Regions from separate parts of the Sporosarcina sp. SAFN-010 genome, predicted to be linked through region 2. Evidence: predicted binding sites of a transcription regulator. Region 2 holds the regulator's gene; each other region holds the start of a gene.
The links. The regulator CtsR, encoded in region 2, represses protease genes until heat stress. The targets are predictions, from matches to a motif close to ATGGTCAATAAAGGTCAAACA.
Positions count from the first base shown of each region.

Region 1: ACR65F_RS04680 (ATP-dependent Clp protease ATP-binding subunit) is a predicted target of CtsR. The motif match lies at 7,669-7,689, and genes of this name have one in related genera.
Region 3: ACR65F_RS01565 (ATP-dependent Clp protease ATP-binding subunit) is a predicted target of CtsR. The motif match lies at 2,725-2,745, and genes of this name have one in related genera.

Region 1 is NZ_JBPFDS010000003.1:12,357-22,478, reverse strand. Features, by position in the region: gene ACR65F_RS04710 (hypothetical protein) at 1-190, opposite strand, end outside; gene ACR65F_RS04705 (hypothetical protein) at 255-800, opposite strand; gene ACR65F_RS04700 (PhzF family phenazine biosynthesis isomerase) at 902-1,801, opposite strand; gene ACR65F_RS04695 (hypothetical protein) at 1,947-2,504, opposite strand; gene ACR65F_RS04690 (DUF2268 domain-containing putative Zn-dependent protease) at 2,690-3,718, opposite strand; gene ACR65F_RS04685 (DMT family transporter) at 4,345-5,247, opposite strand; gene ACR65F_RS04680 (ATP-dependent Clp protease ATP-binding subunit) at 5,513-7,633, opposite strand; gene ACR65F_RS04675 (CidA/LrgA family protein) at 7,946-8,329, shown strand; gene ACR65F_RS04670 (LrgB family protein) at 8,320-9,012, shown strand; gene ACR65F_RS04665 (M42 family metallopeptidase) at 9,312-10,122, shown strand, end outside.
Region 2 is NZ_JBPFDS010000008.1:90,325-100,446, reverse strand. Features, by position in the region: gene ACR65F_RS10690 (ATP-dependent Clp protease ATP-binding subunit) at 1-1,545, opposite strand, end outside; gene mcsB (protein-arginine kinase McsB) at 1,731-2,783, opposite strand; gene ACR65F_RS10680 (UvrB/UvrC motif-containing protein) at 2,773-3,330, opposite strand; gene ACR65F_RS10675 (CtsR family transcriptional regulator) at 3,361-3,831, opposite strand; gene ACR65F_RS10670 (N-acetyltransferase) at 4,109-4,696, shown strand; gene ACR65F_RS10665 (hypothetical protein) at 4,784-6,472, opposite strand; gene ACR65F_RS10660 (biotin transporter BioY) at 6,598-7,206, opposite strand; gene ACR65F_RS10655 (hypothetical protein) at 7,331-7,516, opposite strand; SAM riboswitch class I at 7,655-7,759, shown strand; gene ACR65F_RS10650 (bifunctional homocysteine S-methyltransferase/methylenetetrahydrofolate reductase) at 7,859-9,715, shown strand; gene metH (methionine synthase) at 9,699-10,122, shown strand, end outside.
Region 3 is NZ_JBPFDS010000001.1:299,940-310,061, reverse strand. Features, by position in the region: gene ACR65F_RS01585 (DegV family protein) at 1-481, opposite strand, end outside; gene ACR65F_RS01580 (Cof-type HAD-IIB family hydrolase) at 500-1,315, opposite strand; gene ACR65F_RS01575 (prolyl oligopeptidase family serine peptidase) at 1,453-2,223, shown strand; gene ACR65F_RS01570 (metal-sulfur cluster assembly factor) at 2,276-2,584, shown strand; gene ACR65F_RS01565 (ATP-dependent Clp protease ATP-binding subunit) at 2,781-4,922, shown strand; gene ACR65F_RS01560 (hypothetical protein) at 5,177-5,362, shown strand; gene ACR65F_RS01555 (DUF2929 family protein) at 5,461-5,646, opposite strand; gene ACR65F_RS01550 (beta-ketoacyl-ACP synthase III) at 5,834-6,766, shown strand; gene fabF (beta-ketoacyl-ACP synthase II) at 6,846-8,084, shown strand; gene ACR65F_RS01540 (YuzI family membrane protein) at 8,211-8,429, shown strand; gene trpS (tryptophan--tRNA ligase) at 8,386-9,372, opposite strand; T-box leader at 9,427-9,646, opposite strand; gene spxA (transcriptional regulator SpxA) at 10,086-10,122, shown strand, end outside.

The DNA.
Region 1 (10,122 bases), on a different contig from region 2:
TACTTCCCGATACATTAATCTTGTCCCAGATCCACGCCTGATAAATTCGATCGAGTTCAACTCCTAATTCTTTTTCATCCAGACTTTCATCAATCTCTAATTCTTCAAAAGTAAATGTCTCTCTTGCCTCAGTACCTTCGAATGTACTACTGGTAAATGAAAAAGTTACTGTTTTAACCAGTTCACTCAACTCCCACTAATCATTACTTTTTTCTGAATCTGGCCCGATTGTTATGTAATCCTTCATGTTAATTTTAAAAATCAGCGTTATCTAATTCTTCGTCAGTATTCTTATTCATTAATCTAATTACCCCACCAGTTAATGGTTCTTCGCTTTCAAAATACCAGATATACAAACCTTCTAATCGGAACCTTTCTATCTCATCTTGCGGCAACATCGCCAAATTGAGTATAGTGGCTTGTTCTTCATTGACTTGCACAATTCGGTCATCACCTTGCTTGATTAAACCATAGATCAAATTCTCACCATGCCCTTGGAATCCATTTAGACTATCACTATCATAATTTCTTTTACTGGCCATTGGACTCCAAGTCAGCGTATCTACTTTCCATCCAAACATTCTTTTTTGAACATAAACAGCACCCAAGTTTTCCTCGTTTTTTATAAAAAAGAAAAGTGCTTTGTCATTTAACTTGTATCCAGGTATTATGGACAAATCATTATCAATTTCAAATAGTGCTTCTTGAGATTCAGAGTATGAATTAGTTTTTTCAGATAGTACCCAAACAATAGCTATAATTACTGCTACTAAAAGGGCAGTTAGTAACCACCTTTTCATTAATTCACTGTCCTTCCTAATACAACTAATTGGCCCGATTGAGACACTAACCTTCTGCCGTTAAAGCAACCGATAATTTAAGATCACTACATCACAAACTATTAATTTTCTAATAAAACATCGAATTCTTTAACATAGACTGCATTTCCAGTAATCTCTATGTCGTAATTATCTTCATTCTTAGAAACTTGTACCATGACTCGCCCATCTTTATCAATTTCATGACCTTGCTCAACTATTAGATTTAACGGTTCTTTAGAATTGTTATTTATGTATTTAGCATAGTATGCACCCATTACACCTGAAGCCGTCCCAGTTACCGCATCTTCAATCGTGCCTGAATATGGTGAAGAAAAGTGTCTTGCGTGCATGTCAGCGCCAGAATCATAGGTTCCCATACAAAATGGATGAACAGATGCTTTTGGCATTTCTTTCAATACAGCAGGGAACTTTTTATTATCTGGTTTCATTTTTTCAAAAGTTTCTAGTTCTTTAATTGGGATTAATAATGTCCAGACACCCGTGCTACCGAACAGGACTGGTAAATCATCATCAAGATCCTCTTGTTTTAATCCAATTGAGTTGGCTAAGTCTTTCTTCGAGCCTTTAAACTTTTCAAACTGTGGTGTAGCCTGTTTCATTGTAATATAAATTTCATTATCAACAGTTAAATTTATTTTTATTGGTAAAATTCCCGCCCTTGTTTCAATTGTAATATCTGTTTTGTCACCCAATAATCCTTTCGTTTTTAACGCAAAGAGAGTTGCCATGGTTGCGTGACCGCATAAATTCATTTCATGACCTGGCGTAAAAAAACGTATTTTCAAGTCTGCTACTTCTGATTTTACAGGAAAAGAAGTCTCGTTAAATCCAGCTTTTAAAGCTATCTCTTCCATTTCTGCATCTGTCAATTCATCCCCGTTTAAAACCACTCCGGCAGGATTTCCCTTATTAGGTATTTTACTAAAAGCATCATAATGATATACCTTGATCGATTTCACAACCCATTCCTCCATTAGTCAATTTATTACTCCGTAATATTTTACCGTTCATTACTAAGTTCTTCCCCAACTAAATGGCCCTTCAACGACATAATCCTTATTCTAGAATTGCCCCCTTAAGCTGAAGATGGGTTTTATCCACTTATTAGGAATACTCTTCAGGTTTAAGTGTATAAACTACTTCACCTTTACTATTGTAAGCAATATATTCAGCTTTATAGATATTATTATTTTCAGTTTTAAATAGTCCAAACCTTTCACCAGAACCTTTGGATAGAAGGTCAAAATCATTTAATATTTTCTCGCCTATTTTGATTCTAACTTTACTTATTTCATTATCAAATACTCTAAGTAGAACAGTATTTAATTTTTCTTCCTTGTTAAATGGAGACTGGAAAAATGAAAGATGAATAGGTTCATTAATTCCCTCCGGTTCAAAGGTGAAGTCCTGTTTGAATTTCCAAGAAAATAAAGATTTCTCGAGATACATTTCGCTTTCTGTACCATCATCATTTTTGATAAAAGCTATAGATTTATTACCATCCAATAATTCAATATGCTGTATGTTTATATTATTCCCACGGCTTTCAATTTCATTTGTAAGTTGTTCCTTATTAATTCCTTGAGGAAGAATTAGTAATACTAAAAAAACTATCAAGGCAATAATAATCACTAAGCATTTTTTAGATTTTAAGATGTTCATACATTCTTCTTCCTCTCGATAGCCATTGTAACTAAAACTCTTATGAGAAGACGTTTCAAAACATCACCCCAGTTATCCGTTAATTCGTAATCTTGCCCTATTCTGGTACAACTTTTATTCCGTTAATGCCCCGTTTGATGAAAGTTGGTTCTGATTGGATATTATTTCTCAGTAATTTACATAATTTAATGCTTTTCACTATACTTACTTTTCTCAAGAACTTCATCGGAAGACATATTAGTCCAATCAGTAATTGAAACATTAGTATTTTCGTCTATAAAGCTTTCCATTATTTTGTTCCCGATTTTATAATTTGCCCATCTGGGAAGTCCTTTTACTCCATCGCCAAGGAAAAAAAGATCTTTAATTAATGAGTCAGTTGAACTTACGTTTTTCTGAAGTACTTGCCATGTTTGAATTTCATCTTTGCCTGTTGAAAAATCGCTCCATGGCGTTTGAATTTCTGGGTAGATGATTCGTGCGAACGTATCTGCTTTTCCTTCCACCAGGACGAAATCTAATAAGGAATCATCCATTGCAAATTTTTTATTTTCGAAAAAGACTGTATGATGATACTCATGTGCAACTGAAAATTTTAAATTGCTCTCTTTAAGGAAAGGAGGAGCAATTTGGATTGTCATAAAGCTTTGATCCCAGGCAGCACCTGCCACACCTTCGTTTCGTCTTAAAGTAAACGCGTCATCTGGATTGGCAGGAAGAACATAGACGTATTTTGTAACTCCGGGCTGTAGCTGGTCAGCTGAATCTTTTAAAGCATTAATTATCAAATCCTTGATAGTATCATGGTTTTCAATTAGTGATTGTAGATACTTATCTAAAAGAGCCGGACGCGTCGGAGTTCCAAAGCCCCACTGTTGTAAAATCCATTGGCCATCTCCACCACCTAGTGGATTTATAACAGTTTCCATATATAATTCATCTAAATTGTCTGGTTGTTCTTTCGCTTTTTCAACATAGTCTATAAAATTTTGATAAAAATATATTATTTCAAATACTTGACCATTATATGTGAATGTATTAAAGTTTGGCACATTTTTTTTAGTTGCTACTTCTTCCTTCACTGAGTTCTGTATGGCTTGTTCTGAAGCCTTTCCATTATTTTCACGTGATGGACTAGACTCTTCAGGGTCATTACTACAACCTAATAGAGACAATATTGACAAAGTAAAAAAAAGAACTATTAATTTTCTCATTTTTTCCCCCTAATCCCCCGTTTGATGAATGGACGCTTTATTTATAGTACTCCCCGTTGCTTGGAGCGGAAGACGGATGACTCCGGAGGGATCAGCGAAAGCCGTAACGAAGAACGGCTTTTGCGAACAAAAGCGAAGCGTTGAGAGCATATCTTTGCACTCGCCTTGAGACCCCTCTGGGCGCATGCTTTTCGCGACCGAGATGACTCAAGCCACGCCAAGCGTGCAGTCTGGACCGGAAAGCAACAGTTTGTATACTTCTTACTGGCACGTTTGTTATATTGCCACACAATCCATTTGTTTACACTATTGTATCAAATTTTCTAATTAATTATCGAACTTTATTTCAAATAATCAAACTTTTTACAAATTCATACCTAACAGTTGCAATAGTTAACTTCAGCTATAATTGCTATGACTGTCTTCCTGACCAATCAAAAAAAGTGACCTCCCATTCCCTTTGTCAAAGGAACTAAATGGAGGTCACTCTTTTAAAAGCTTTTTGTAAACTACGTATAACCGCTCTTCATGCGTTCAAGCTACTGTGATTTTACGTTTATTCTGAACATCCATCATAGTAAATTGATAAAACATGGTGTTTTTACCTATAACTGATTAGAACTTTATCAACCTCTTTTCAGTTTCCGATACCGTCCTCCAGCCACAAGTATGGCTGAATACAGAACCAGCACAATACCCAACACTTGCCACCCATGCAGCTGATCATGGAGAAACAAGACACCCATCAGTACAGCCACTATCGGTTCAATCGTCGCCAAAATGGATGCCTTCCCTGCTTCCAAATATTTTAGTCCAGATGTATACAATACATATGCGGCAACTGTTGAAACCAACGCCAACAGCAAAGCCGAAATCCACACATCGGCATACTGAAATTTATCCACCTTACCAAAAATATCACTCGTCAATAACATGAAGATACTTGTATAGAAAAACGTATATGTAGTGATGGTCAACGCAGAGTATCGTTTTGTGACTGGTTTTGTAAAAATACTATAAAGTGCATAGCAAAAACCTGAAAGAATTCCCATGAATAGCGTCTTACCCGGAATACTTTGCGATCCTAGCGGGAGTAGTCCTACCACAAAAGCACAACCGGTAATCGCAAACGCAAGCGCCCACCCTTTGCGAATCGTTAGAGGTTCCTTAAAGAAGATTCGAGACAGAATCGTGACGAACAAGGGACCGGTGTACAAAAGCGTCACCGCTAGGGACAAGCTTGATTGAGAAAAGACTTCGAAATAAAAGTAGTTAAACAGCGCAAGACTGAAAATCCCCGCGCTCGCGAAAAAAAGATGATCTTTTAAGCGAGTGCGCAACTGATCTCTGAAAAATAAAACCATGACCAGAAGCAAAAAGATAAAACTAAAAATCCCCCTGATGGCCACAACATCCCAAGCCGTGAAACCTCTTGCATACAACGGTGCGATGAATAATCCAATCAGCCCCCAGCAAACTGCCCCCGCTATAGTCATCAGATAAACTCTAAGTCCTGGTTGTGTTTCCATCCCTCTCCTCCTACTCATATAGCTATGTATTTTCCAAATTTAATCATACAATATTCAATCAGTGATATATAGACTAACTTGAAATGTACGCAAGGTTTTATAGGAGACCCCCCTCGCTTATATAGATGACAAAATGCACCATATCCTCTGATGAATACACAAACAAAAAAGTAACCACCTTGCATGCTCACTGATAAGCATGTAGGGTGGTTACCCAAATTACTATATTCAACTAATCAATCGTTATCTTTTTGTATACGACTAATTACTGCACTTTCTGTAAGACAATTTCATCCTCAACTACGTCGAAACTCACTTTTCCACCAGTCTCTTCTTCCAATAAAAGATCTGTCAGAGGATCTTCGATTTTATCTTGTATCACTCTTCTTAGTGGACGAGCTCCGAAGCGTTTGTCATAACCTAACTTCGCGAGTGTTTGCTTCGCTTCTAGTGTGATTGTGAGGTTAATATCATTTTCTTCAATGCTTTCTTGAAGATCTAAAAGCATCAAATCTACAATTTCTAGTAAATCGTCTTCTGTTAACTCGTTGAATGCAACAATCGCGTCGAAACGATTTAGAAACTCTGGCTTAAAATAATCACCTAGTGTTTCAAGCATCGTCACTGACTCATGTTCTGTCTGATTAAATCCAACGCTCACTTTTTTAGCAACTCCTGTTCCTGCATTGCTTGTCATAATGATGACCGTGTCTTTGAAACTTACTGTACGACCATGTGAATCGGTTAATCGACCGTCCTCCATAATTTGAAGGAACATATTTTGCACATCGGGGTGTGCTTTTTCAATTTCATCGAGTAACAATATTGAGTAGGGATTTCTGCGAATTTGTTCCGTCAATTGACCGGCTTCTTCATGACCAACGTAACCCGGAGGTGAACCGATGATTTTAGAAATCGCATGTTTCTCCATATATTCACTCATGTCCATACGGATTAACGAATCACGAGAACCGAATAGCTCTTCCGCCAAGACTTTAGTGAGTTCTGTTTTCCCAACACCTGTTGGTCCGATAAACAAGAACGATCCGATTGGGCGATCTTTTGATTTCAATCCAGCCCTACTTCGACGAATTGCCTTTGCGATTTTTTCGACCGCTTCAGATTGACCAATGACTTTTTTGCCAAGGTTTTCGGCAAGACCTTTCATTTTCGCTTGCTCTGCAGCTTGAAGTTTCGTCACCGGAATACCAGTCTTCTCTTCTACAATCAATTCAATATCCTCTACTGCTACTTCAGAATGCCCTGCTTCTCCATTTTGTTTTCCTTCATCTAATTTTTCTCGTAATTTCACTTCTTCTGCACGCAAGTTGGCTGCTTTTTCATAATTCTCCTGATCTGCTGCATGCTCTTTTTGTTGAACAATTTCTTCCAGGCGCATTTCAAGTGAGTCTGAATCACCTGCTGATGTCTGTTCCAGGTTTAATCGTGCTCCCACTTCATCCATCAGGTCAATTGCTTTATCCGGCAAAAACCGATCTTGGATATAGCGTTGTGATAGCGTCACAAATGCTTGTACCGCTTCATCTGAATAGCTTACGCCATGAAAGTTTTCGTATCGATCTTTAATACCGTTCAAAATTTTATTCGTATCTTCTGCAGACGGTTCTTTAACGATGATTGGCTGGAATCGACGTTCGAGAGCAGCATCTTTTTCAATTTGTCGATATTCTTTAAGTGTTGTTGCCCCGATAAGTTGTAACGTGCCTCTAGCCAAAGCTGGCTTTAAGATATTTCCTGCATCCATCTGAGATCCTTCGGTTTTTCCAGCACCAACTAGTAAGTGAATTTCATCCACGAACAACAAAACATCTTTACGCATTTCCAATTCTTCAATCAGTTGCTTCATCCGCTCTTCAAACTGTCCTCGGATTCCCGTATTGGTAACAAGTGATGCAACATCCAGCACGTATACCTTTTTGTTTAGCAATTTCGCTGGTACATCACCTTCATGGATTTTCACTGCAAGCCCTTCAGCAATCGCCGTTTTACCGACACCCGGTTCCCCAATCAGAACCGGATTATTTTTATTTCTTCTATTTAAAGTTTCGATAACGCGCTTAATTTCCTGATTACGTCCTATGACTGGGTCTATTAATCCTTCTTGCGCATCATCAGATAAGTTCTTAGCCAATTGGTCTAATAACCCTGGTTCGTGACTTTCTGGTTCTCTCACTTGCGTATATGTTTGTTTCGCACCATTTGCCTGATAAGATTCATTTGAGAATGACGGTACGTTGCCCGCACTAAGTTGGCCATTTAATTCGTGAAAGCAGGACCTGCATAGATTTACCTGCATCGCTTGCTGATTTACTTGTAGCCGTAAACTCATTGTTGCTTGGTTTTTTTCACAATGTTGGCATTTCATATTAGGTTCCTCCTCAATATTTCAATATAGATTTGACTTTGACTATCTTTAACCTTTACTCTATTTTACAATGACCTTATTTGACATTCAAGAAATTTGCTTGTGTAGTTTTAATTAAGTTATGACACGTTCTTTTAAGAATTCGAATCACAAAAGGTTTTTAGTAAACACTGAAAACAATGTCTTTTGCGTTTGGTTGAAGCTCTTTTATATAATAAATGAACAGAGTAAAACAGTTGTAAGATTAACTACTTAACAGTATCTTTCAACACATACTCATTCGAAACTGATGAAAGAAGGAATTAGCAGTCTATGAATATTCTTATTAAGCTGATTCAAGTAGCGTTTCTTTATGGGTTTTATGTAATCGGAAGCTGGCTACATGACATTCTGCACATCCCACTTCCGGGTAGCATCATTGGATTATTGTTAGTATGGGGAGCTTTGAGCACAAAGCTGATAAATTTGAAATGGATTGAATCTGGGGCACATTCCCTGTTATCGGTTTTACCGATATTCTTCATCCCTGCAACTGTCGCTGTCATGAATTATGGTCACTTCTTTTCAGGCAAAGGCAGCTTGTTAATCCCGATTACAATCGTTAGCACGTTTTTGACGATGGGCGTGGCTAGTTTTGTAAGCCAATCGGTCGCGAAGTGGATGGACAAGAGGAAGGCGGGATCTGAATGCAGCTGATCATACTATCATTGGGATTCATACTATTGACGATTGCGGTCTATTTTGCAATGACTGTACTCTACATGAAGGTCCATTTGCCGTTTTTAGTACCTATTATCACAACTACAATCGTCATTATCCTAATTCTAGTTCTTTTTAATATTCCTTATGAAACTTATATGGTTGGCGGCCAGTGGATCGATAAGCTACTCGGCCCTGCCGTAGTTTCGTTGGCGATTCCTTTATATAAACAAAGAGAATTGTTAAAACGTCAAATCTACCCGATTACAACTGGAGTTTTGGTTGGATGTTTAACGGGCATGGTTACTGGTGTGTGGCTTGCGAAAAGTGCAGGGTTTTCAAAAGAACTAGTCTTATCCATTTTGCCTAAATCCATTACGACTCCAATTGCGATGCAAATTGCGACGCAAGTAGGTGGAATTCCGGCACTTTCAGCTGTGTTTGTCATTATTGCGGGAATCAGCGGTGTACTACTTAGCCACTATTTTCTCGCGTTCTTTAAGTTGGACAGCACACTTGGCCGTGGAATTGGGTTAGGCGTTGCAACCCACGCAATCGGAACGTCAAAAGCGATTGAATACGGTGAACAGGAAGCTTCGTTGAGTTCTGTCGCCATGACCCTTTCCGCTATTTTCGGATCATTACTGGGGCCAGTGATTGCTTTGCTATTTTATGGATGATCGCGATTGTCACCCGCATAGACTGGATGTTAAATCATCCGGTCTTTTTTTATTGCTATTTATCCTACCACCTTTCTATTTTTCCTACACTTGAATACGTATTTTGTGAAAGGTATCTGCACACCGACTAATCTTGGTATTTTGAACTTCCCCGTTTGACTAGCACTCTTCTATTTTTATAGCCGTTGTCCATCCTATCCCCCTCCTTCCCAGCATCCACCTATCAACCTGAATGGTTGTGAAAATTCTTTTAACAAGATAAACTTAGTGAGACGAACCATCTTGAAAGGAGAATACATATGACTTATAAACCTGACACAGCTGAAACAAAAGAACTGATTCAACAACTCGTATCAATCCCAAGCCCTTCAGGTTACACAAAAGAGGTAATTGCTTTTGTTGAGGAATACTTGAAGCAATACAATGTGGAAACAAAGCGCAACCGGAAAGGCGGCCTCATTGCTACATTACCAGGTAAAAACAACGCGGAGCACCGAATGCTTACTGCCCACGTCGACACGCTTGGTGCTATGGTGAAAGAGGTCAAGAGCAATGGACGTCTACGCCTCGATTTAATAGGCGGCTATAACTACAATTCGATTGAAGGCGAATACTGCCAGATCCACACGGCTTCAGGTAAGACGATCACAGGTACGATATTAATGCATCAAACGTCTGTACATGTCTATAAAGATGCTGGCAAAGCAGAACGAAACAAAGTGAATATGGAAGTGCGTATTGACGCTAAAGTCGAGAATGAGAAAGAAGTCCGTGCACTTGGTATTGAAGTGGGTGATTTCGTGTCACTCGATCCACGTGTTGAGATTTGTGGCAATGGGTTCATCAAATCACGTCATCTGGATGATAAAGCCAGTGTCGCAATTCTACTTCAGCTCATTAAACAAATTCACGAAGAAAAAATCACGCTACCTTATACAACACATTTCCTAATCTCCAACAATGAAGAAATCGGTTATGGTGGTAACTCCAACATACCTGCTGAAACCGTTGAGTATCTAGCGGTCGATATGGGTGCTATGGGAGATGGCCAATCTACGGATGAATATACAGTATCCATCTGCGCAAAAGACGCGAGTGGCCCGTATCATC
Region 2 (10,122 bases):
TTGACCAATAACACGCTTATGCAACTCTTCCTCCATGTTCAACAGCTTCGCAGATTCCGTTTCAGCAATACGTGCAACTGGAATTCCTGTCCACATCGCCACTACTTCAGCTATGTCATTAACAGTGACTTCAGATTCTGTTTTGCCTTGTTTTTCTTTCCATTCCGTTTTCGTTTTCTCGAGCTCTTCTTTCATCTTCTGCTCTTTATCACGATATGATGCAGCTTTTTCAAATTCCTGGCTTTGAACTGCAGCATTCTTCTCAGAACGGATTGCTTCGAGCTTATTTTCAAGTTCTCTTAAGTTTGGTGGTGTTGTATAAGAACGTAAACGAACTTTCGAACCTGCCTCGTCGATTAAATCGATTGCTTTGTCAGGCAAGAAGCGGTCTGAAATATAACGGTCAGACATTTTTGCTGCCGCTTCAATTGCTTCATTCGTAATTTTTACACGGTGGTGCGCTTCATAACGATCACGCAGTCCTGTAATAATTTGAACCGTCTCTTCAACGGATGGTTCATCCACTTGAATAGGCTGGAAACGACGCTCAAGAGCTGCATCTTTTTCAATGTACTTCCGGTACTCATCGAGTGTCGTTGCACCGATACATTGCAACTCACCACGAGCAAGTGACGGTTTTAAAATGTTCGAAGCATCAATCGCGCCTTCTGCTCCACCAGCACCAATGAGTGTGTGCAACTCATCGATGAATAAAATGATGTTGCCCGCTTGGCGAATTTCTTCCATCACTTTCTTCATACGGTCTTCAAACTCTCCACGGTATTTAGTACCCGCAACGACAGTCCCCATATCTAACGTCATAACACGCTTATCGCGCAGGATTTCAGGGACTTCATTGTTAACGACTTGAAGTGCAAGCCCTTCAGCAATCGCCGTTTTACCAACACCTGGTTCACCGATTAGAACCGGATTGTTCTTCGTGCGACGCGCTAAGACTTCAATAACGCGTGTAATCTCTTTACCACGACCAATGACCGGATCGAGTGTCCCTTCTCGGGCAATTTCCGTTAGGTCACGTGCCAACCCATCTAATGTTGGAGTAGCCGCTGTTGCTGAAGCATTTTGACCACTTGCATTCGCAGTATCGTTACTTCCAAGGAGCTGCAATACTTGCTGACGTGCTTTGTTCAAACTAACACCTGCATTATTAAGAACACGTGCTGCCACTCCTTCTCCTTCGCGAATCAATGCTAGAAGAATATGTTCTGTCCCAATATACGAGTGACCCAGTTTACGGGATTCATCTACAGAAAGCTCAATGACTTTCTTCGCTCGTGGTGTGTAGTGCACGATTGGTCCTACGTCTTTACTTCCCGTTCCAACGAGTGTTTCCACACCTGTTTCAATCGTCTCGAAGCTGACTCCAATTGCTTCCAATGCTTTTGCTGCAATGCCGCCACCTTCACGGATTAATCCAAGTAGAATATGTTCTGTTCCAATTGCTTCGTGTTTCATACGAATGGCTTCTTCTTGAGCGAGTTGGAGTACTTTTTGTGCACGTTGTGTAAATCGATTAAACATCATTAACATTCCTCTCCTTCTGCAGAGAATAATTTTATTCGTACTACTTCTATCTATATTCTTCCGGACCATTAAACAATCGGTTTCCGGGTGAATTGACTTTGACCATCTTTGACTATTATATCGAATCAGTTAATAGGACGCAAAAGAGACGCTCAAGACTGGCCTTTCATTTCATCATTTTCTGATTAACTTTTTCGGAGTCGCTCCCGGAAAAGTTTAGCTCGACTAATGTCTAATTCTTCAGACGTCAATGCTTCTCCTTCATAATGTTGGAGAAATCCTGACTGCATGAAAATCATCAGTTCGTTCAATATGGTCATGTCCACATCTTCAATTAACTCGAGATCGATGCCGAGTCTAACGTCTGAAAGACATCGTGCTGCTTCTGCTGCAGGAAGTAGCCGTGCATAAGAAATTGTACCAAGCGCACGAAACACACGATTTTCAAGAGCGATTCGTGACTTTTCAAGAAGCAATTCACGAGATCTCCGCTCGTGGGCAATCAGTCGAGAAACAATGTTTGCAAGTTCTGCAAGAATCTCCTTTTCTGATTTACCAAGAGTCAGCTGATTAGATACTTGATAAACGTTCCCCGGTGCTTCGCTTCCTTCACCATAGCTGCCCCTCACAACCATTCCTAGCCTTGAAACAGCAGGTATAATGCGGTTGATTTGCCGGGTTATCGTAAGCGCCGGTAAATGTAACATGACAGAAGCCCGCATTCCGGTTCCTGTATTGGACGGGCAGCTCGTAAGATATCCAAATTCTTCATCAAATGCGTACGGTAATTTCTTTTCAAGTGCACGATCGGTTTCATCCGCCTTTTGATAGGCATTTTCTAGTTGCAATCCGGGATAGATGCACTGGATACGCAAATGGTCTTCTTCGTTTACCATAATGCTGATAGTTTCATCTTCCGATAGGAATACCGCTCCGAACTGCTCTGCTTCCGCAAGTTGGAGACTGATTAAATGCTTTTCTACTAGCGCTTGCCGGTCAAGCGTAGCTAATTCTTTCATCCTCGTATAGGAATACCCTTTTTCATCTGTACTAAGCAGTGCTTCGGAAACAATTCGACCGACCTCTTCTGCTTGCTCATCAGAGAACGCGATTGGGAAGCGAAATTCACGAAGGTTTCGAGCGAGGCGGATTCGAGTCGACATCACGATATCGGAGTGCTCACCATGAGGGACCATCCAGCCTGTGACAGCGTTTTGCATGTATCGATTATTCCCCATTCTCACTCCCTCCTTCCTCTTCCGTTTCTGCAGCGAGTTTTTGTTTCCAGTCTTTTATTTCATCCCGCAGCACAGCAGCATGTTCAAACTGTTCTTCTTGAATCGCTTCTTGCATACTCGAACGAAGTTCCTCGATTTTCTTTTTAATGGTCATCTTTTCATTGAAAGACGCAGGGATTTTACCTTTATGGATTGTATTTCCGTTATGCAGTTTGCCAAAGACTTTCGGGAGACGCTCGCGGAATGTTTCATAACACGTCGGACATCCGAACTTCCCGATTTCTAGAAAGCGGTGGAAGGTTAGACCACACTCTGGACACTCCGGCATCGTCTGAACTTCTCGCGTTTGCTGGTGTAGCGTTTCACTTCCACTCAACCACTGTGATAGAAATTGTTGAATGGACATCGGCTCCTGATTCGGGCTGATTGAAAACGTCTGTAAGTTAAATGCGCACTTCTCACACAAATTCCTTTCAATCGATCCATTTGGCGTATCTTGCATTAAGATAACGGAAGCTTGACGTTCTTTACAGTTTTCACAAAGCATGTTTTACCACCCCATCGTTTAGATAACTAGTCACTCCGATTGTTCGTATAGGAGTGAGATTAACATGGCCTGTAAAATCCGCGCACGGATTATATCCCGTTCAGGTAATGGATAATTTAGGACAGCAGGCTCGACAGCTGAAAGCATTAGACGGGCTTCTTTTTTAGAAACCACTTGTTCTGCTATTAACCGATAGATTACGTCTTCTGCCATTGTGTACGAAGCCCCTTGTCGCACACTTTCCAATACGTGATCCAATAGTTCTTTGCGTGAATTTGTTTGAACCCGGTATATGCGGATATACCCACCACCGCCACGTTTAGATTCGACCGCGTAGCCTCGCTCCAATGTAAATCGTGTTTTAATGACGTAATTGATTTGCGAAGGAACACATTGGAACCTTTCCGCCACTTCATTGCGCTTGATTTCCACGATTCCATTATCTTCATGTTCGATAATCGATTTTAAATACCCTTCTATGATGTCGGAAATATTACGCATCCTCTCACCTCTTTTGTTGGCACAGTCATTATGTTGACTTTGACTATCTTTGACTTAATTGTACCGTATTAAACAATAGGCACGCAAGAAATTTGCAAACCGTCGGATTAGGGGAGAAAAAAGTAAAATAGTTGAACATATTATGTTTAGTATGTTTATAATAGAGGTATAGAATGAAGTCGAGGATTTTTTTCTGACCTCTTTTTTCCTCTCTCTACGTTTGACCCTCAAACAAAAAGCTCCGGGTACACCCATACCGACGGAGGAGATTAAATCAATGAATTGGTACGAGAAACTAAGTGAGTATTTCCCAATCGAAGAAATGAAGTCAAAAGAGCATATGGACGCGTTGTTAAAGGATAAACACAATGTTTATCGCAAAGACGAAGGTCCAAAACACGTGCTCATGTACGTTGAAACAGAATCGTTTGTGTTTGTAGATTATTTGTTTGTTTCGTCCACTTCACGAGGTGAAGGTCTAGGCAAAAAACTGCTGACACAGCTGAAAGAAAAAGGTAAGCCGATTTTGTTAGAAGTGGAGCCTGTCAATTATGAAGACACGGACACAGAAAAACGCTTACGCTTCTATGCTCGTGAGAATTTCCATCATGCATCTCGCATCGGTTATAGCCGTCGTTCACTCGCAACTGGAGAACAAACCGACCTCGAAATCCTTTACTGGTCTCCTGAAGATGCAGAAGAAGAAACGGTATATGATGCAATGAAGATGACGTATGAAGAAATCCATACGTATAAGGATGATGAATTTTACGGTGAATCATACGACCCGATTGACAAAGTATTGACATTCCGTACAGAAGGTAAAACAAATATCCTAAAACCTTTTGCTACAGCTAGTGCTTAATTGACATTCGTCCTTCAATAAAACAACGAAAAAGCGGAAGCCATCTAAACGGCTTCCGCTTTTGTTATGGATTTTAAACGCATCTCGTTATTCCGTTAACGAGACATTTGTGAGTTCCTTGACAGGAAGAAAAAGTTCCCCTGTTTCTACATACGTAATCGATAATTTGTCGCCTTCTTGAATGTACACCGCTTCAGGAATCGTTTCAGACGAAACTAGGAAGTTCCGTCCGTCTTCTGATTTCACAGAAACCAAGGTAAAGTCACCAGCTCGTTCTTTGTAAACACGGTTTACAGTGATCGCAGCCTTCGCTTCTTCTGCTTCTGAGCTGCCATTCACAGAACTGCCCCCTCGTTGTAATGCAGTTTTATACAGTTTCAATGCATCATTCGGGGAGTTGCCAGATACAGATATTTCCGGATTCGCAGCAGACACGATGAAGTAGTTTTGTAGGAAGCCATTCGAGTCTAGCACTGGTGTCAACCAACTCGCTTCTCCATAGAAGTTATAAAGGACCGGCATTTCACCAGACCACTTTTTCTCGATGAATTTCTTTTCAATAATTTGCAAGGCTCCTTGTGAGTCCATGTAGGATTCTTCAAGATCCCCCGTGTAGTACGTTGCTTTACCTGTGCGCCCGTCTGTCAGCGCATAACCTAGCATTGAATCGACGCCTTCTTTCGGACTTGTAAAGTCTGTGAAGTAATACATATGTCCATTTTCATCGAAAATCGGACTAACGTTTGCCTCCGTTCCTTCATCGGAAGGCAGTTTGACATCTTTTTTACCGACAATTGAATTCCAGAAACCATGAACGTACTTTCCGAAATAGCTATTTTGCAAACTGACGACTTCCGGAGAGACAGCACCATCGATATAGTCTGGGATATCCGCAAGTGCAAACTTCTCAATTGCCCCGGTCATCGGATCCGTCATGACAATCCCTTTCACGTCAAATCCATTGCGGGCTGTGATAAATTCTCCGTAAGAACGGATGTAATGGGGATTACCTTCATCGTCGATTTCCAATTGAACATCTCCATAAAAAATCAGTTCAGGATATTGTAAACGCATATGACGGTCCACTTGCTTGTTAAAGAAAGACGTCTCGGTATACGTCATTTCCGACGATACAAACTTCGGATTATCCGCAGAGTCCGTGGCGCTCATGCGGAAATAACCAGGCGTCGTCTTGCCATTCCACCATTTGAAAAAACCTGAAAATTCGACTGGTGCAATATATACATAATCATCTTTCACCTTTTGAATTTGTAAATGACCAAGGTCGTAATAACTTGTATTCGGTACTTGCCCGAATGCTTTTTTCATTTTGTTACGTGCAAATTTAGGTGGCACGCTCGCTGGTGTCTGAGTTTCGTCAAATGCTTCAATTTCTATTTGCTGATCCATTTCAACCGCTTTGTACTTGGTGTCCGCATTTAATAATGGGGCGGTGAGGATATAAATGCCTGCAAGGATCGCGAGTCCTGCAACGATACCCTTTGCCTTCCGATACACCCCACCATCTAATATTGTTCCAAGTATCGCTGCAGCGAGTAAAAGAACCCATAACGAGGACCAATGCTGGTCTAGATTTGTTGTGTAATAGAAAATAGAGAGGCCTACCGCAATCACTACAGCAATAATAATGAGTAGTACTACCATGAAACCGGAACTATTTGCTTTTTCTTCCGAACCGACACGTCTATGCAGCGGGACGGCCAGCAGTGCGGCAATAATGCCTGCGATTAGAGAAAATAAGAGTAAGTGAATCATGCACATGTCTTCCTTCCGTTTTTTAAGGTCTTCCTCTTATACGGAAGACACATCTAAAACGTTTCATTTTTTGATAGGACACGAAAAAACCGATTTCTCTATAATTGAGAAATCGGTTTGCGTGGTTAAATAGAGCGACGCATTCTAAGAATGCGCGCCATTCGATGGCCGAACACTCCTGCCAATACAGAGAGAATAATGTCTTTAGGTAAAGGTGGCAGCATCCAAATCCATGCTATTTTGTACGTGAACGCATCCGGTGCCGCCGCCCATAGCTTGTACGCAGCAAACATCCAGTTTGTTCCGATCAGGTAATTAATGACACATCCGACAAGTGCCGCGATAACAAATCCTGTTACGGTGCTGTTCTTTTCTACAATCTTGCCGGCGATGTATGCAACTAAAATAAAAGAAAGGATAAATCCGAACAACGGGCTGACAATTTCACCGAAACCTCCACTAAATTTCGCAAATACCGGTGCACCTGCAAGACCTATTGCCATGTAGACTGTCATTGAGACCGCCCCATATCGGCTTCCGAGTAATAGTCCTGCTAATACAGCAAAGAAAGTTTGCAGTGTAATTGGCACGCCACTTACTGATAAGGCCGGTAAAAAGTATGTAATATTAGCTCCAATCATCATCAATGCGGCAAACATTGCTGAGTAGACAAGTCCAAGCGTTCCGATCATCGTCTTCGAACGGTTTGGTTTCATAGTTGCTGTTGTTCCCATTTATAACACCCCTTTTACTATATAGTTATAGAATAAAAGGAAGAACTCAATGTGTCAACCTAATATATTTTAAGGTTAACCCAAATCCGAGCAATAATAAAACTGACAGTCATTCTCTGTCAGTTTATCGTCTTTTCCCTTCATCTTTAGGGAATAGGAAAAAGGAAATGACACCACTCAAAACCATTGCGCCAAGTGTAATATAAAAACGAGACATGACGGGCACGTCTGTAAAGTTTTTGTTGAGCATAACCCAGGCAACTCCACCGACTAATAACACCATCGGGATAACAAATTTGAACGCCCTCATAGCAATCCCCTTTCCTGCATGTACGTACAGTTTACCACATACACTAGGTAACTCCCAGTTCACTTCACACATTATCTATTGACGGAACTCTCAAACAACGGTATGATATGTTAAATTATTCACACAACTTAATAGTCATTCTTATCAAGAGAAGCGTAGGGATCTGGCCCGTCGATGCTTCAGCAACCAGCCATATGGTCAGGTGCTACTTCCAGCGGATGTTTGTAGTCCGGCAGATGAGGAGGAGACAATCATTGATATGACAAAGCCTTCTTCGTACGTAGAAGGCTTTTTTATTATTCTCTGCTTCATCGCTCTGCCGTAAGAAAGGATGATAGGGAAATGAAATTACTTGAGCGATTAAAAACAGAAGTTCTGACAGCTGATGGTGCAATGGGAACGTTACTCTATGCGGATGGACTCGACTTTTGCTATGAACAATTAAATATAGAAAAGCCGGATGTTATTCAAGGAATCCATGAACAATATATACATGCAGGTGCAGACATTATTCAAACCAATACGTACAGTGCCAACTCTTATAAGCTTGCTCGCTATGGACTGGAGCATCGTGTAAAAGAATTTAACGAAGCTGGAATTGCGATCGCCAAGCGTGCTGCAGCTCCAGGTGGTCAATATGTGCTCGGTACAATCGGTGGCATCCGTAGTATTCGTAAAAGCGATGCAACCATAGATGAAGTCCTCTCAATTGTTCAACAGCAAGCGGAACCACTGCTTGCCGGTGATCCAGACGGATTATTGCTGGAAACTTATTATGACTTTGAAGAGCTTTCTGCAGTAGTTAAGCACCTCCGTCAACAGACCGATATTCCACTAATCGCACAAGTATCCATGCATGAACCTGGCGTCTTACAGAATGGGTTGCGATTGAATGACGCTTTACATCAGTTAGAAGCATTTGGCGCGGATGTCGTAGGTGTGAACTGCAGACTAGGCCCGTACCATACGATCCAAGCATTTGAAGGGGTCGAACTCCCTGAGAAGGCATTTTTATCTGCGTATCCAAATGCGAGTTTGCTAGACGTTGAAGACGGACGGATTGTCTATGTCTCTGAAACGGATTATTACGGTCGCGCTGCACGGTTATTACGGGATGAAGGGGTTCGGCTAATCGGTGGGTGTTGCGGAACGACTCCTGCGCACATTGTCGCTGTGAAATCTCAATTGGCGAATCTTGCACCCATTACGGAAAAAGCCGTTATTCCACATAAGCCGATTGTTATTCGAGATGCGGAACCGACTCGCTATGAGCCGTTACACATAAAGGCTCAGCGTGAGCGTACGATTCTTGTTGAATTGGATACGCCACGACACTTGGAAACTGAAAATTATTTCGAAGGAGCTCGTCAACTTCAAGCAGCTGGAGCACACGCTGTGACGATGGCCGATAATTCTCTAGCTTCCCCACGGATTAGCAATCTAGCTATGGCGTCTCTTGTAAAACATCAAGATGATGTCCGCCCTCTCGTCCATATCACTTGCAGGGATCATAATTTGATTGGGCTTCAGTCTCACTTAATGGGGCTGGACGCACTTGGCATACATGATATTTTAGCTGTGACAGGCGATCCAACTAAGATTGGGGACTTTCCTGGGGCAACAGACGTTTATGACGTTTCTAGCCTAGAACTCTTCCAACTCATTAAAAAGTTGAATGAAGGGATATCATTCTCCGGTCGTCCTTTACGTAAAAAGGCAAACTTTTCAGTAGCGGGAGCTTTCAACCCGAACGTCCGGGTCGTCGAGCGAGCTGTTAAACGTCTTGAGAAAAAAATTGAATGCGGTGCTGATTACTTCATCACACAACCTGTCTATACGAAAGAAAAAATTATTGAAATTCATGAAGCCGTCAAACATTTAGATACTCCGATTTTCATCGGAATCATGCCGTTGACGAATATTCGTAACGCTGAATTCCTGCATCATGAAGTACCAGGCATCAAGTTGTCTGATGAAGTGCTGGAGCGCATGAGAGCATGTGGGGATGATCGTGAAGCGGCGACTGCAGAAGGTATACAAATTGCTAGAGAACTCATCGACACAGCAGCTTCTTTATTTAACGGGATTTACTTAATTACTCCATTTTTACGTTATGACATGACTGTCGAACTCGTGCACTATATCAACCAGATTGACGCTATAAGAGAAAGAGAGGTGCACCATGCCACAACAAATTAAAGATGAATTGAAGAAACGTATTCTCGTGATGGATGGAGCAATGGGCACGATGCTACAAAATGCTGATCTAGCAGCGGATGACTTCGGCGGTGAAGAGTATGAAGGATGCAATGAATATTTGAATCTGACAAAACCCGATGTGTTGACCCGAATTCATAGAGAATACTTAGAGGCTGGTGCTGATATCATCTGTACGAATACGTTCGGTGGTACACCTGTCGTGTTAGACGATTATGATTTAGGTAGTGAAGCGGATGTGATTAACCGTCGCGGAGCAGAACTTGCGCGTGCTGCAGCAGATGAGTTTTCGACACCTGATCGTCCTCGATTCGTTGCGGGAGCCATGGGGCCGACGACTAAGACGCTGTCCGTGACAGGTGGGATTACGTTTGACCAGTTGGCAAACG
Region 3 (10,122 bases), on a different contig from region 2:
CTGTGAACAAATGCTCCATGTTACTTGCCATTTTACGAATTTTGCGCTCGATGGTCCGGACATCTTCTCCTGCATCTCGTAAACGAACAGCTTCCTGAACGACTAATCCACAGCCAAGGGAAGCGCAGCGTGTATCGACAACGATTAAGTTCATGCGCGGATTGCCTTCTTTCACCTGATCCCGCATCATGACAGATGTCTGATATGTACCCGACAATTCGGAAGAGAATGAGATGTAAATTCCATCTTCTCCAGTCTCGGCAAATTCTTTCCAGAGAGCAAGCACTCGATCTGGAGAGACTTGAGATGTTTTCGGTTGTTTGCCAGCTCGAATGGCTTGGAATACTTCTTTTGCGTCAATATCCACGATATCTTGATATTCTTTTCCATCAAGTAACACTGTCAAAGGAAGCAATGTGACATCATTTTCATCTAAATACGATTTTTGCAAGTCACAACCACTATCTACGAAAATTTTCATGAGAATCCTCCAATCTCTTTATGAAGATTTTAAATTAAGTCGTTCTTGTAACATTATGGCAATACCGTCTTCGTTATTCGTCAAAGTTACTTCATTCGCAATCGATTTCAGCTGATCAATCCCGTTGCCCATTGCAACACCGATACCCGCGTAATCGAGCATTTCCAAATCGTTGTCTTCATCCCCAAATGCAATAATTCGTTCTTGTGGTATACCAATCCACTCGGAAACTTTAGAAATTCCAACCGCTTTGTTTAGCCCATGACGAATGACTTCAACAATTTCCCAAGGAGCTCCCCAGCGTCTATGCTCAATGACTTCTGCATGAACTTCTTCCAAGTGCTTACGAATCGGATCGGCCATGCCTTCGCCACCTTGAATGAGAAGACTCGTCGGGTTCACTTGTAGATATTGGCGAATATCACCTTCTTGAATTTTTGAACTCCCGGTACTGAAGATATCGAGCAATTTCTCATCGTGGTAATGTAAATAGACGTCATCCATGACTTCCGCGACAATGTTTTTTAAGTTAAAGTCTTGCATGGCATCGATAACTTCTTTAGCGACAGATAAATCAATAGTTTCATGGACGGTTTTCCAAGTACGATCAGTTGGGTGATGTACGAACGCTCCATTAAAGTTAACAATCGGTGTTTTTAGTCCTAGCTGACGGTAATAGACTTCACTGGAGCGATAGGGGCGTCCAGTTGCAATCATGATTTGATGCCCTTCTGATTCCGCCTGTTTGAGTGTAGCTAGCGTTTTCTCAGAGATTACTTTTTTATCATTTAATAACGTTCCGTCTAAATCGAGTGCAATTAAATGTGGTTTCATGGCAAAACGCCTCCTTCCTTATTCAAGTGTAGCCTTTTGGAAGTGTACAAGTCAAAAAAGTAATTACCCATGCGCAACTTTTGTTTTTCTAGAAAAATATTGGTATGCTCAACAAAACTGTAAACGAGGTGTCAAGGATGATTATCAAAGAAGAACAATGGGGAACAGTCCCTCTATTGCATATTGTAGATGAGCAGCAGGAATCATCTGAAATGCCTGTCGTCATCTTTTTCCACGGCTTTACGAGTGCGAAAGAACATAACTTGCATTACGCTTTCAATCTGGCGAAGAAGGGAATCCGTGTATTATTGCCTGAAGCGCATCTTCATGGTGTTCGCTCCGAAGCACTCGACGAAGTTCAACTCAGTTTGCGATTCTGGGAGATCATACTGACTTCCATAGAAGAAGCAGGATTTTTACACCAACAATTGAAAGAAAAAGGGTTGTTGAATTCTGATCAAATCGCATTTTCAGGAACGTCCATGGGGGGTATTACGACTCTTGGTTGCTTATCAGCGTATCCATGGATCAAAAGCGCAGCGGTTATGATGGGTACTCCTGGATATGTAAAACTCGCAAAAGGTCAAATGAAGCAATTTGAGAATAAAGGATTCAAGCTTCCGATGAAAGACGAAGATGTCCACAAGCTACTGAGTACGCTCGCTGAGTTTGATTTGACTCAACATCCAGAACGTTTGAATGGCCGTCCTGTCTTTTTCTGGCACGGCATGAACGATACAATGGTACCGTTTGAACCGACACGCCATTTCTACAATGCTGTAAAAGTGAAATACAATGAGCATCCAGAAGACTTTGAGTTCATGGTGGACGAGCATGCAGGTCACGCAGTTTCAAGGCCAGGCATGTTGCGTGCAGTGGACTTTCTTGCAGACCATTTGAACGATTGAGTTCGTTTTGCTATGATGAGTACAACGAATTGAAATAGAAAGGGGAATTCCAATGGCTGATGAAATGAAAGAAAGCATGATGGGCGCACTTGAAAATGTTATTGACCCTGAGCTAGGTGTAGATATCGTAAATCTTGGACTCGTCTATGACGCAGAATTACTTGAAGGTGGCATCGGTAAAGTCACGATGACACTTACATCAATCGGTTGTCCGATGGGACCACAAATTGTTGCCAATGTGAAGCAAGAACTGATGGAGCTTCCAGAAGTGAAAGAAGTCGAAGTCGACATCGTCTGGAATCCACCTTGGTCACGTGAAAACATGTCACGCTATGCAAAAATGGCACTAGGCGTGCGATAAATAAGCAGAATTAGATCCGACTTGTGAGTTTTTCACTGGTCGGATTTTTTGTCGTTTTAATATAATCTTCGCGGGAAATACTAGTTAATGAGACCTAAGCATCTGACTTTACACACGATGAAAAGCGAGGTATACTATTATTAGTCAAAGATAGTCAAAGTCAAACTAACTAAAAATTATAATGAGGTGATGGTTCATGAGAATGGACGGCGTACAAGAAGATCAGCGTTCCCCATTAGAACAATTTGGACGCAACCTAGTTGAAGATGTGAAAAACGGAAAAATGGATCCTGTTATTGGCCGAGATGAAGAAATTCGAAATGTGATCCGAATTTTATCGAGAAAAACGAAAAACAATCCAGTATTGATCGGAGAACCTGGTGTTGGTAAGACAGCCATCGTTGAAGGACTTGCTCAACGTATTGTGAAAGGTGACGTGCCAGAAGGACTGAAAGACCGTCAAATTCACGAACTCGATATGAGTTCTTTAATTGCAGGCGCAAAATATCGTGGTGAATTTGAAGAGCGCCTAAAAGCGGTGTTAAAACAAGTAAAAGATAGTAACGGTGAAATTATTCTGTTCATCGACGAAATCCATACAATTGTCGGCGCAGGGAAGACGGAAGGCGCGATGGATGCTGGTAACATGTTGAAACCGATGCTTGCGCGGGGCGAATTATACTGTATCGGTGCCACAACGTTGGACGAATATCGGATGTATATCGAAAAAGATCCAGCTCTAGAGAGACGTTTCCAGCAAGTGATGGTGCGCGAACCATCTGTGGAAGATACGATTTCGATTTTACGTGGTTTGAAAGAACGATTTGAATTGCACCATGGTGTACGCATCCATGACCGGGCCCTTGTTGCATCCGCAACGTTGTCTGATCGTTATTTGACAGAGCGCTTCATGCCGGACAAGGCGATTGACCTGATGGATGAAGCGAGTGCCATGATTCGTACAGAAATTGACTCGATGCCGCAAGAGCTGGACCAAGTGACACGTCGTATTTTGCAGCTTGAAATTGAAGAACAGGCGTTGACGAAAGAAAAGGACCCCATTAGTCAAAATCGACTCGCAGCATTGCGTGATGAACTTAAAGAGCTGAAAGATTCTTCGTCAGGTATGCGCGAGCAATGGGATAACGAAAAGAAAAAACTACAAGAAGTGCAAGACGTGCGCGAGAAGTTAGATCGCTTTCGTCGTGAATTGGAAGACGCAGAAAACAAATTCGATTTGAACAAAGCCGCAGAATTACGTCACGGTAAAATCCCTATGCTGGAACAACAACTGCATGAATTAGAAGAGCAGTTTAAAGGTGGAGCAGAAAACCGTTTGATTCGCGAAGAAGTAACTGAAGATGAAATCGCGATGATCGTGGCGCGATGGACAGGTATCCCAGTGACGAAGCTGATGGAAGGTGAACGTGAGAAGTTGTTACGATTGGCTGATACGTTGAAAGAGCGTGTCATTGGTCAAGACAATGCCGTTCAACTTGTGACGGAAGCGGTCTGGCGTGCTCGTTCAGGCATTAAAGACCCTGATAAACCAATTGGATCGTTCCTATTCCTTGGTCCGACGGGTGTCGGTAAAACAGAGCTTGCGAAAACACTTGCAGGTACATTATTCGACTCTGTGGATCATTTCATCCGTATCGACATGTCAGAGTATATGGAGAAACACAGCGTGTCCCGACTTGTTGGGGCGCCTCCAGGATATATCGGTTACGAAGAGGGGGGACAATTGACGGAAGCGGTCCGTCGCAATCCGTACTCAGTTGTCTTGTTGGATGAAATCGAGAAGGCTCATCCGGATGTCTCGAATATTTTATTGCAAATCTTAGATGATGGTCGCATTACGGATAGCCAAGGTCGTCTCGTGAGCTTTAGGAATACTGTGGTCATCATGACGTCCAACATTGGTTCGCAGTACTTAATGAGCGGTCAGTTCGAGTCTGATGAACACGCTGCAGAAGACTTGGTGATGGCGGAATTGCGCAATCACTTTAAGCCAGAGTTGCTGAATCGGATGGATGACATTATCATTTTCCATTCACTATCGGGCAATGCATTTGTTGAAATCGCACGGAAGATGTTGGACGATTTAATACGTAGATTGGAAGGTCAGGATATCCCGTTGACGTATGAGGAACCTGTCCTCGATTGGGTCGTTGAAGAAGGGACAGATGCCGATTTCGGAGCGCGTCCATTGAAACGGTTCATCCAACGGTATGTGGAAACAGCAGTTGCGAAGGAAGTCATCAAAGGCGATCTAGCGGAAGATCAACGCTTGCATCTTCGGATGGAAGACGGGTCGTTGGTTGTGGATATACTATAAAAAATTGGGGCCACTTTTCGTGTTGTGCGAAAAGTGGCTTTTTTTTGCGAGAATGAATGCCGGCATGGGGAGCAGTTCTTGATCAGAACTCTGTAGTTGTCCGACACTAAGAGAGTTATCTTTCACTCTAAAGTAAGCTTCTCCATCACCGCTGACAATTTCTCCGACACATGGAGAAGTTTCTCGATAACGGGACACAATTCAACGACGTTAAGGGATTAATTGGTTGCAATGAGCTTGTTTAGGGGTGGGATATGCCATGGAATATCGGAATCGGAAAAATAAACAGAGAAATCGGCAATAGGAGAGGGAGTATCGGAAGTATCGAGGGAAGAATCGGCAAAATGGAGAGCACAATCGGCAATACCAATGAATTAATCGGCATCGAGACACAATTCAACGATATGAAGGGATTAATTGGGGGCGCATCACTTGTTTAAGGAGATGTGACGCTATACCACACCTCTCCATTCAGAATATGCGATTTTCTCCACAAAAAAACAGCAAAAGGGAACAAACCCTTTCGCTGCGATATGGATCAATGCTCTGCAACTGGCTCGTCCGGAATAATCGATGTAATTGCGAATACCATCACAGACAAAACGAGTGAGACAATGATTCCAGTTGTAAATTCAAACGTTGGTACGTTCGCAATGGAACCTGCTACATAGTTGAGCATAGAAACCAATAGGAATGACCAAACAAATGTCATGATGAACTTCATAGAAATCACCTCTAGAATACTTTTTCACCTTTCATCATATCATAGCGACGCTCGTTTCGAAACTTAATTTACATCCTCAATAAAAGAGTTTGACGGTTTCGTGTCTCCATTGTTGAAAAATATCACGATATCCACTATGATTGATACCAGGTACTAACAATAGATAACAAGGAACGGGGTATGAGCAATGGGTGTAGGACTTCTAAGTATTGGCAAGTATGTCCCTGAACACGTGCTGACAAACGCAGATCTTGAAAAAAGAATGGATACATCAGACGAATGGATTCGTACACGCACAGGAATTGAAGAACGCCGTATTGCTGATAATAGTACAGATACATCAGATATGGCTTACGCAGCTGCAAAAGAAGCGATAGAAAAAGCAGGCATCCAACCTGAACAAATCGGAATGATTTTAGTGGCAACTGTAACACCGGATCGGCCATTTCCATCTGTAGCAACGATGCTTCAAGCTCGTCTTGGGGCAAAGAATGCTGCTGCAATGGATGTTTCTGCAGCTTGTGCAGGATTCATGTACGGCGTTGTCACTGCCAAGCATTTCGTAGAAGCTGGGACACACGATTATGTCCTTGTGGTAGGTGTTGAAAAACTATCCAAGATTACAGATTGGAAAGATCGCAATACAGCTGTCTTATTCGGAGACGGTGCTGGCGCGGGAATCGTTGGAAATGTAAGTGGGGATCGTGGTATTCTTGCATTCGAATTGGGTGCAGATGGCACAGGTGGTGAGCATCTTTATCAGGACCGTTACTTGCATATGAACGGACGAGAAGTGTTTAAGTTTGCAGTTCGACAAATGGGAGAGTCCGCAGTAAATGTCATCGAAAAAGCCGGGCTGACAAAAGAGGATGTGGACTTCCTCATTCCACACCAAGCGAATATCCGAATCATGGAAGCATCTCGTGAACGTCTAGGACTTCCACCCGAAAAGATGTCCAAATCCGTACACAAATATGGCAACACATCCGCAGCATCGATTCCGATTTCGTTACATGACGATATCGAAGAGGGTCGTGTGAAAGACGACGACATTCTCGTACTTGTTGGTTTCGGCGGCGGCCTCACTTGGGGCGGTATCTGCATGCGCTGGGGCAAGTAAGTTTACAAGACAATTATGACACTAACCCATACAGATGGAAGCAACTATGCTATCTATGAGACGAAGGAGAGTTCAAATAATGGAAAAACGACGCGTAGTCATTACCGGAATCGGGGCCGTTTCCCCGGTAGGAAATACGGCGGAGGAATCATGGCAGTCCGTTCTTGACCGCAAGTCAGGTATCGGACCGTTGACGAGACTCGATACTGAGTTATTCCCGGTGAAAGTAGCAGCGGAAGTAAAAGATTTCGACATCGAAGAGTACTTGCCAAAAAAAGAAGCTCGTAAAATGGACCGTTTCACTCACTATGCAATGGCGGCTTCCATCATGGCAATGAAAGATGCTGGCCTTGCAGAATTGGATGAAGCAACGGGGCTACGCACAGGCGTCTGGATCGGTTCTGGAATCGGTGGAATGGAAACACACGAAAAGCAGTTCCTTACATTCCAGGAAAAAGGCTATCGACGTGTCAGCCCGTTCTTCGTTCCCATGATGATTCCTGACATGGCTTCTGGTCAAGTATCGATTCACTTTGGTGCCAAAGGTATTAACTCTTGTACCGTGACAGCATGTGCTTCAGGTACAAACTCGATTGGAGATGCATTCGAAGTCATTCTTCGAGGCGATGCAGATGTCATGATCACAGGGGGAGCAGAGGCCCCAATCACAACAATGTCTGTCGCAGGATTCTGTGCAAATACAGCATTATCACTTAATCCAGATCCAAACACAGCTTCACGTCCGTTCGATAAAGAGCGCGATGGTTTTGTCATTGGTGAAGGTGCAGGAATTCTCATCTTGGAAGAATATGAGCACGCAGTAAAACGCGGAGCTAAAATCTATGCAGAAGTAATTGGCTATGGATCTACAGGTGACGCACACCACATTACAGCTCCTGCTCCTGAAGGTGAAGGTGCAGTGCGTGCAATGCAACAAGCGATTCAGCAAGCAGGAATTACACCTGATGAAATCGGCTACATTAACGCACACGGAACAAGTACTGCTTATAACGACTTGTTTGAAACGATGGCAGCGAAAACCGTATTTGGCGAACATGCGTACAAACTCGCTATTAGTTCAACAAAGTCGATGACAGGGCATTTGCTTGGAGCTGCAGGTGGACTAGAAGCAATCTTTACTGCAAAAGCGTTGCAAGAAGGCATCTTGCCTCCAACAACCAATTTTGAAAACCCAGATCCAGAGTGTGACCTCGACTACATTACAGACGGACCTCGTAAAGCGGACGTCACGTATGCAATGAGCAACTCACTTGGATTCGGTGGTCATAACGCATCACTTATTTTCAAGAAAATCTAATTCATTCCACTCAAAAAGAGCTATTCGGATAATCCGAAGTAGCTCTTTTTTTCATGCGTAGTGTGTCAGTCTTAAAAAGTGGATAGCTTTCATATAGTAGGACAAAACTAAAAAAGGATCGATGTCATGACGCGACTGTTCTTATTCCTACTTAGCTATGGACTCATTGTCACCACATGTACAACAATGATCACGTACTTGAACTACACATCGATGGGCTTCGATATGCGGACTGTTGGGCTTTTTATCCTGAAATCCGCGGACTTTGCGCTATTTATAGGGGCAATTATTTTACTATTGCTTACCGTTTACGTCCGAGTCCCATCGCGGCTTCCATTTTCGTAAGTGTATCTGATGCAATTGCGTTCGCTTTAACGGCGCCTTCATCCAGAATCGTATCCAATTTGTCTGACTCCATCAATTCATGATAAGTCTTTTGAATGGGCGCTAGGTGATTAATGACGCTTTCGGCAACACCCGCTTTAAAAGCACCATACCCCTGACCATCATACTTAGCAACTAAGTTCTCTACAGAAACACCCGTCAGTGCAGATTCGATGATCAATAAATTCGAGACACCTGGCTTATTCTCGACGTCAAAACGGACAACTCCTTCAGAATCTGTCACGGCACTTTTAATTTTCTTCTCGATTTGTTTCGGCGTATCCATTAAGAAAATCGTTGCTTTCTGATTCGGATCCGATTTACTCATCTTTTTCAACGGATCTTGCAGCGACTTAATGCGCGCGCCGACTTTTGGTATGCGCACTTCTGGCATCGTCAGCACATCTGCATAACGGCGATTGAATCGTTCCGCTAAGTCACGTGTTAATTCTAAATGCTGTTTCTGGTCTTCTCCAACGGGGACAACGTCTGTGTTGTAAAGGAGAATATCAGCTGCCATTAGTGGTGGATAAGTTAGCAAGCCAGCAGAAACTCCATCTTGCCCATCCGACTTATCTTTGAACTGTGTCATGCGCTCGAGCTCGCCGATGGATGACGTACATTGCATAATCCATCCTGCTTGTGCATGAGCAGGGACCTCCGATTGGATGAAGAGTACAGACTCCTCAGGATCTATCCCACTTGCAATATAGGTTGCAGCTAGCGAACGGATCGCTTGTTTCAACTCATCAGGATCTTGTTGAACGGTAATCGCATGCTGATCAACGATACAGAAAATGCAATCTGCCTCATGCTGAAGCTCGATGAATTGTCTGAATGCCCCAATGTAATTTCCTAACGTAATAATACCTGTCGGTTGAACACCTGAAAAAATAGTTGTCATTGTTGTTTCCTCCTTAAATTTAAACACAAAAAAACACCGACACATCCCTATAAAAATAGGGACGGTCGATGTGTAGGAACCGCGGTGCCACCCGAATTGCCCGAAGGCCACTCAAACCCCTTAACGCGGGGGAACGCAGTGGAATAGTAGTGGTGTTCTACACATTCAACCGAGCTCGGGAGCCCATTCCTTTTAACCGCTTCACCTGTTCACACCACCCACAGGCTCTCTTAAGAAGCTTCATTAAAAGTACTTGTTCCGTCTAAGCCGTTCTTATAATTGGAGTAATTATAATATGCTCACACATGGAATGCAAGTACAATCGGTTTCAAAATGGATTCTTCGGGAATACTCAAAATAATCAACGAAACTTCTTCAAAATTGGAACCTTTTGACGTTTGAAACGTACTAGTAGACAAGAACACATTTTCACTTCGGTTTTGTAATTGATAATACGATTTGAAAAAATTTGATGTTTAATTTCTTTCTGATATGGGAATAACAGTAGAGATTACATAAATACGGTGTTGAGAAGTGACGATTATTGCGGAATTGTTACAAACTTGAAGAGTGCCAGAAATAATTTTTTAAAAGTGTATTCATTGAGAACAAATGTGTGTATAATAGTCAATATGAACATTAATTTAAAATAATTCTAATGTAAAAAAGGTAGTCACCATTATATGAAGCCGATTGAAAGGGAGTGTCAGCAAATGGGCGTTACATTATTTACATCACCAAGCTGTACAT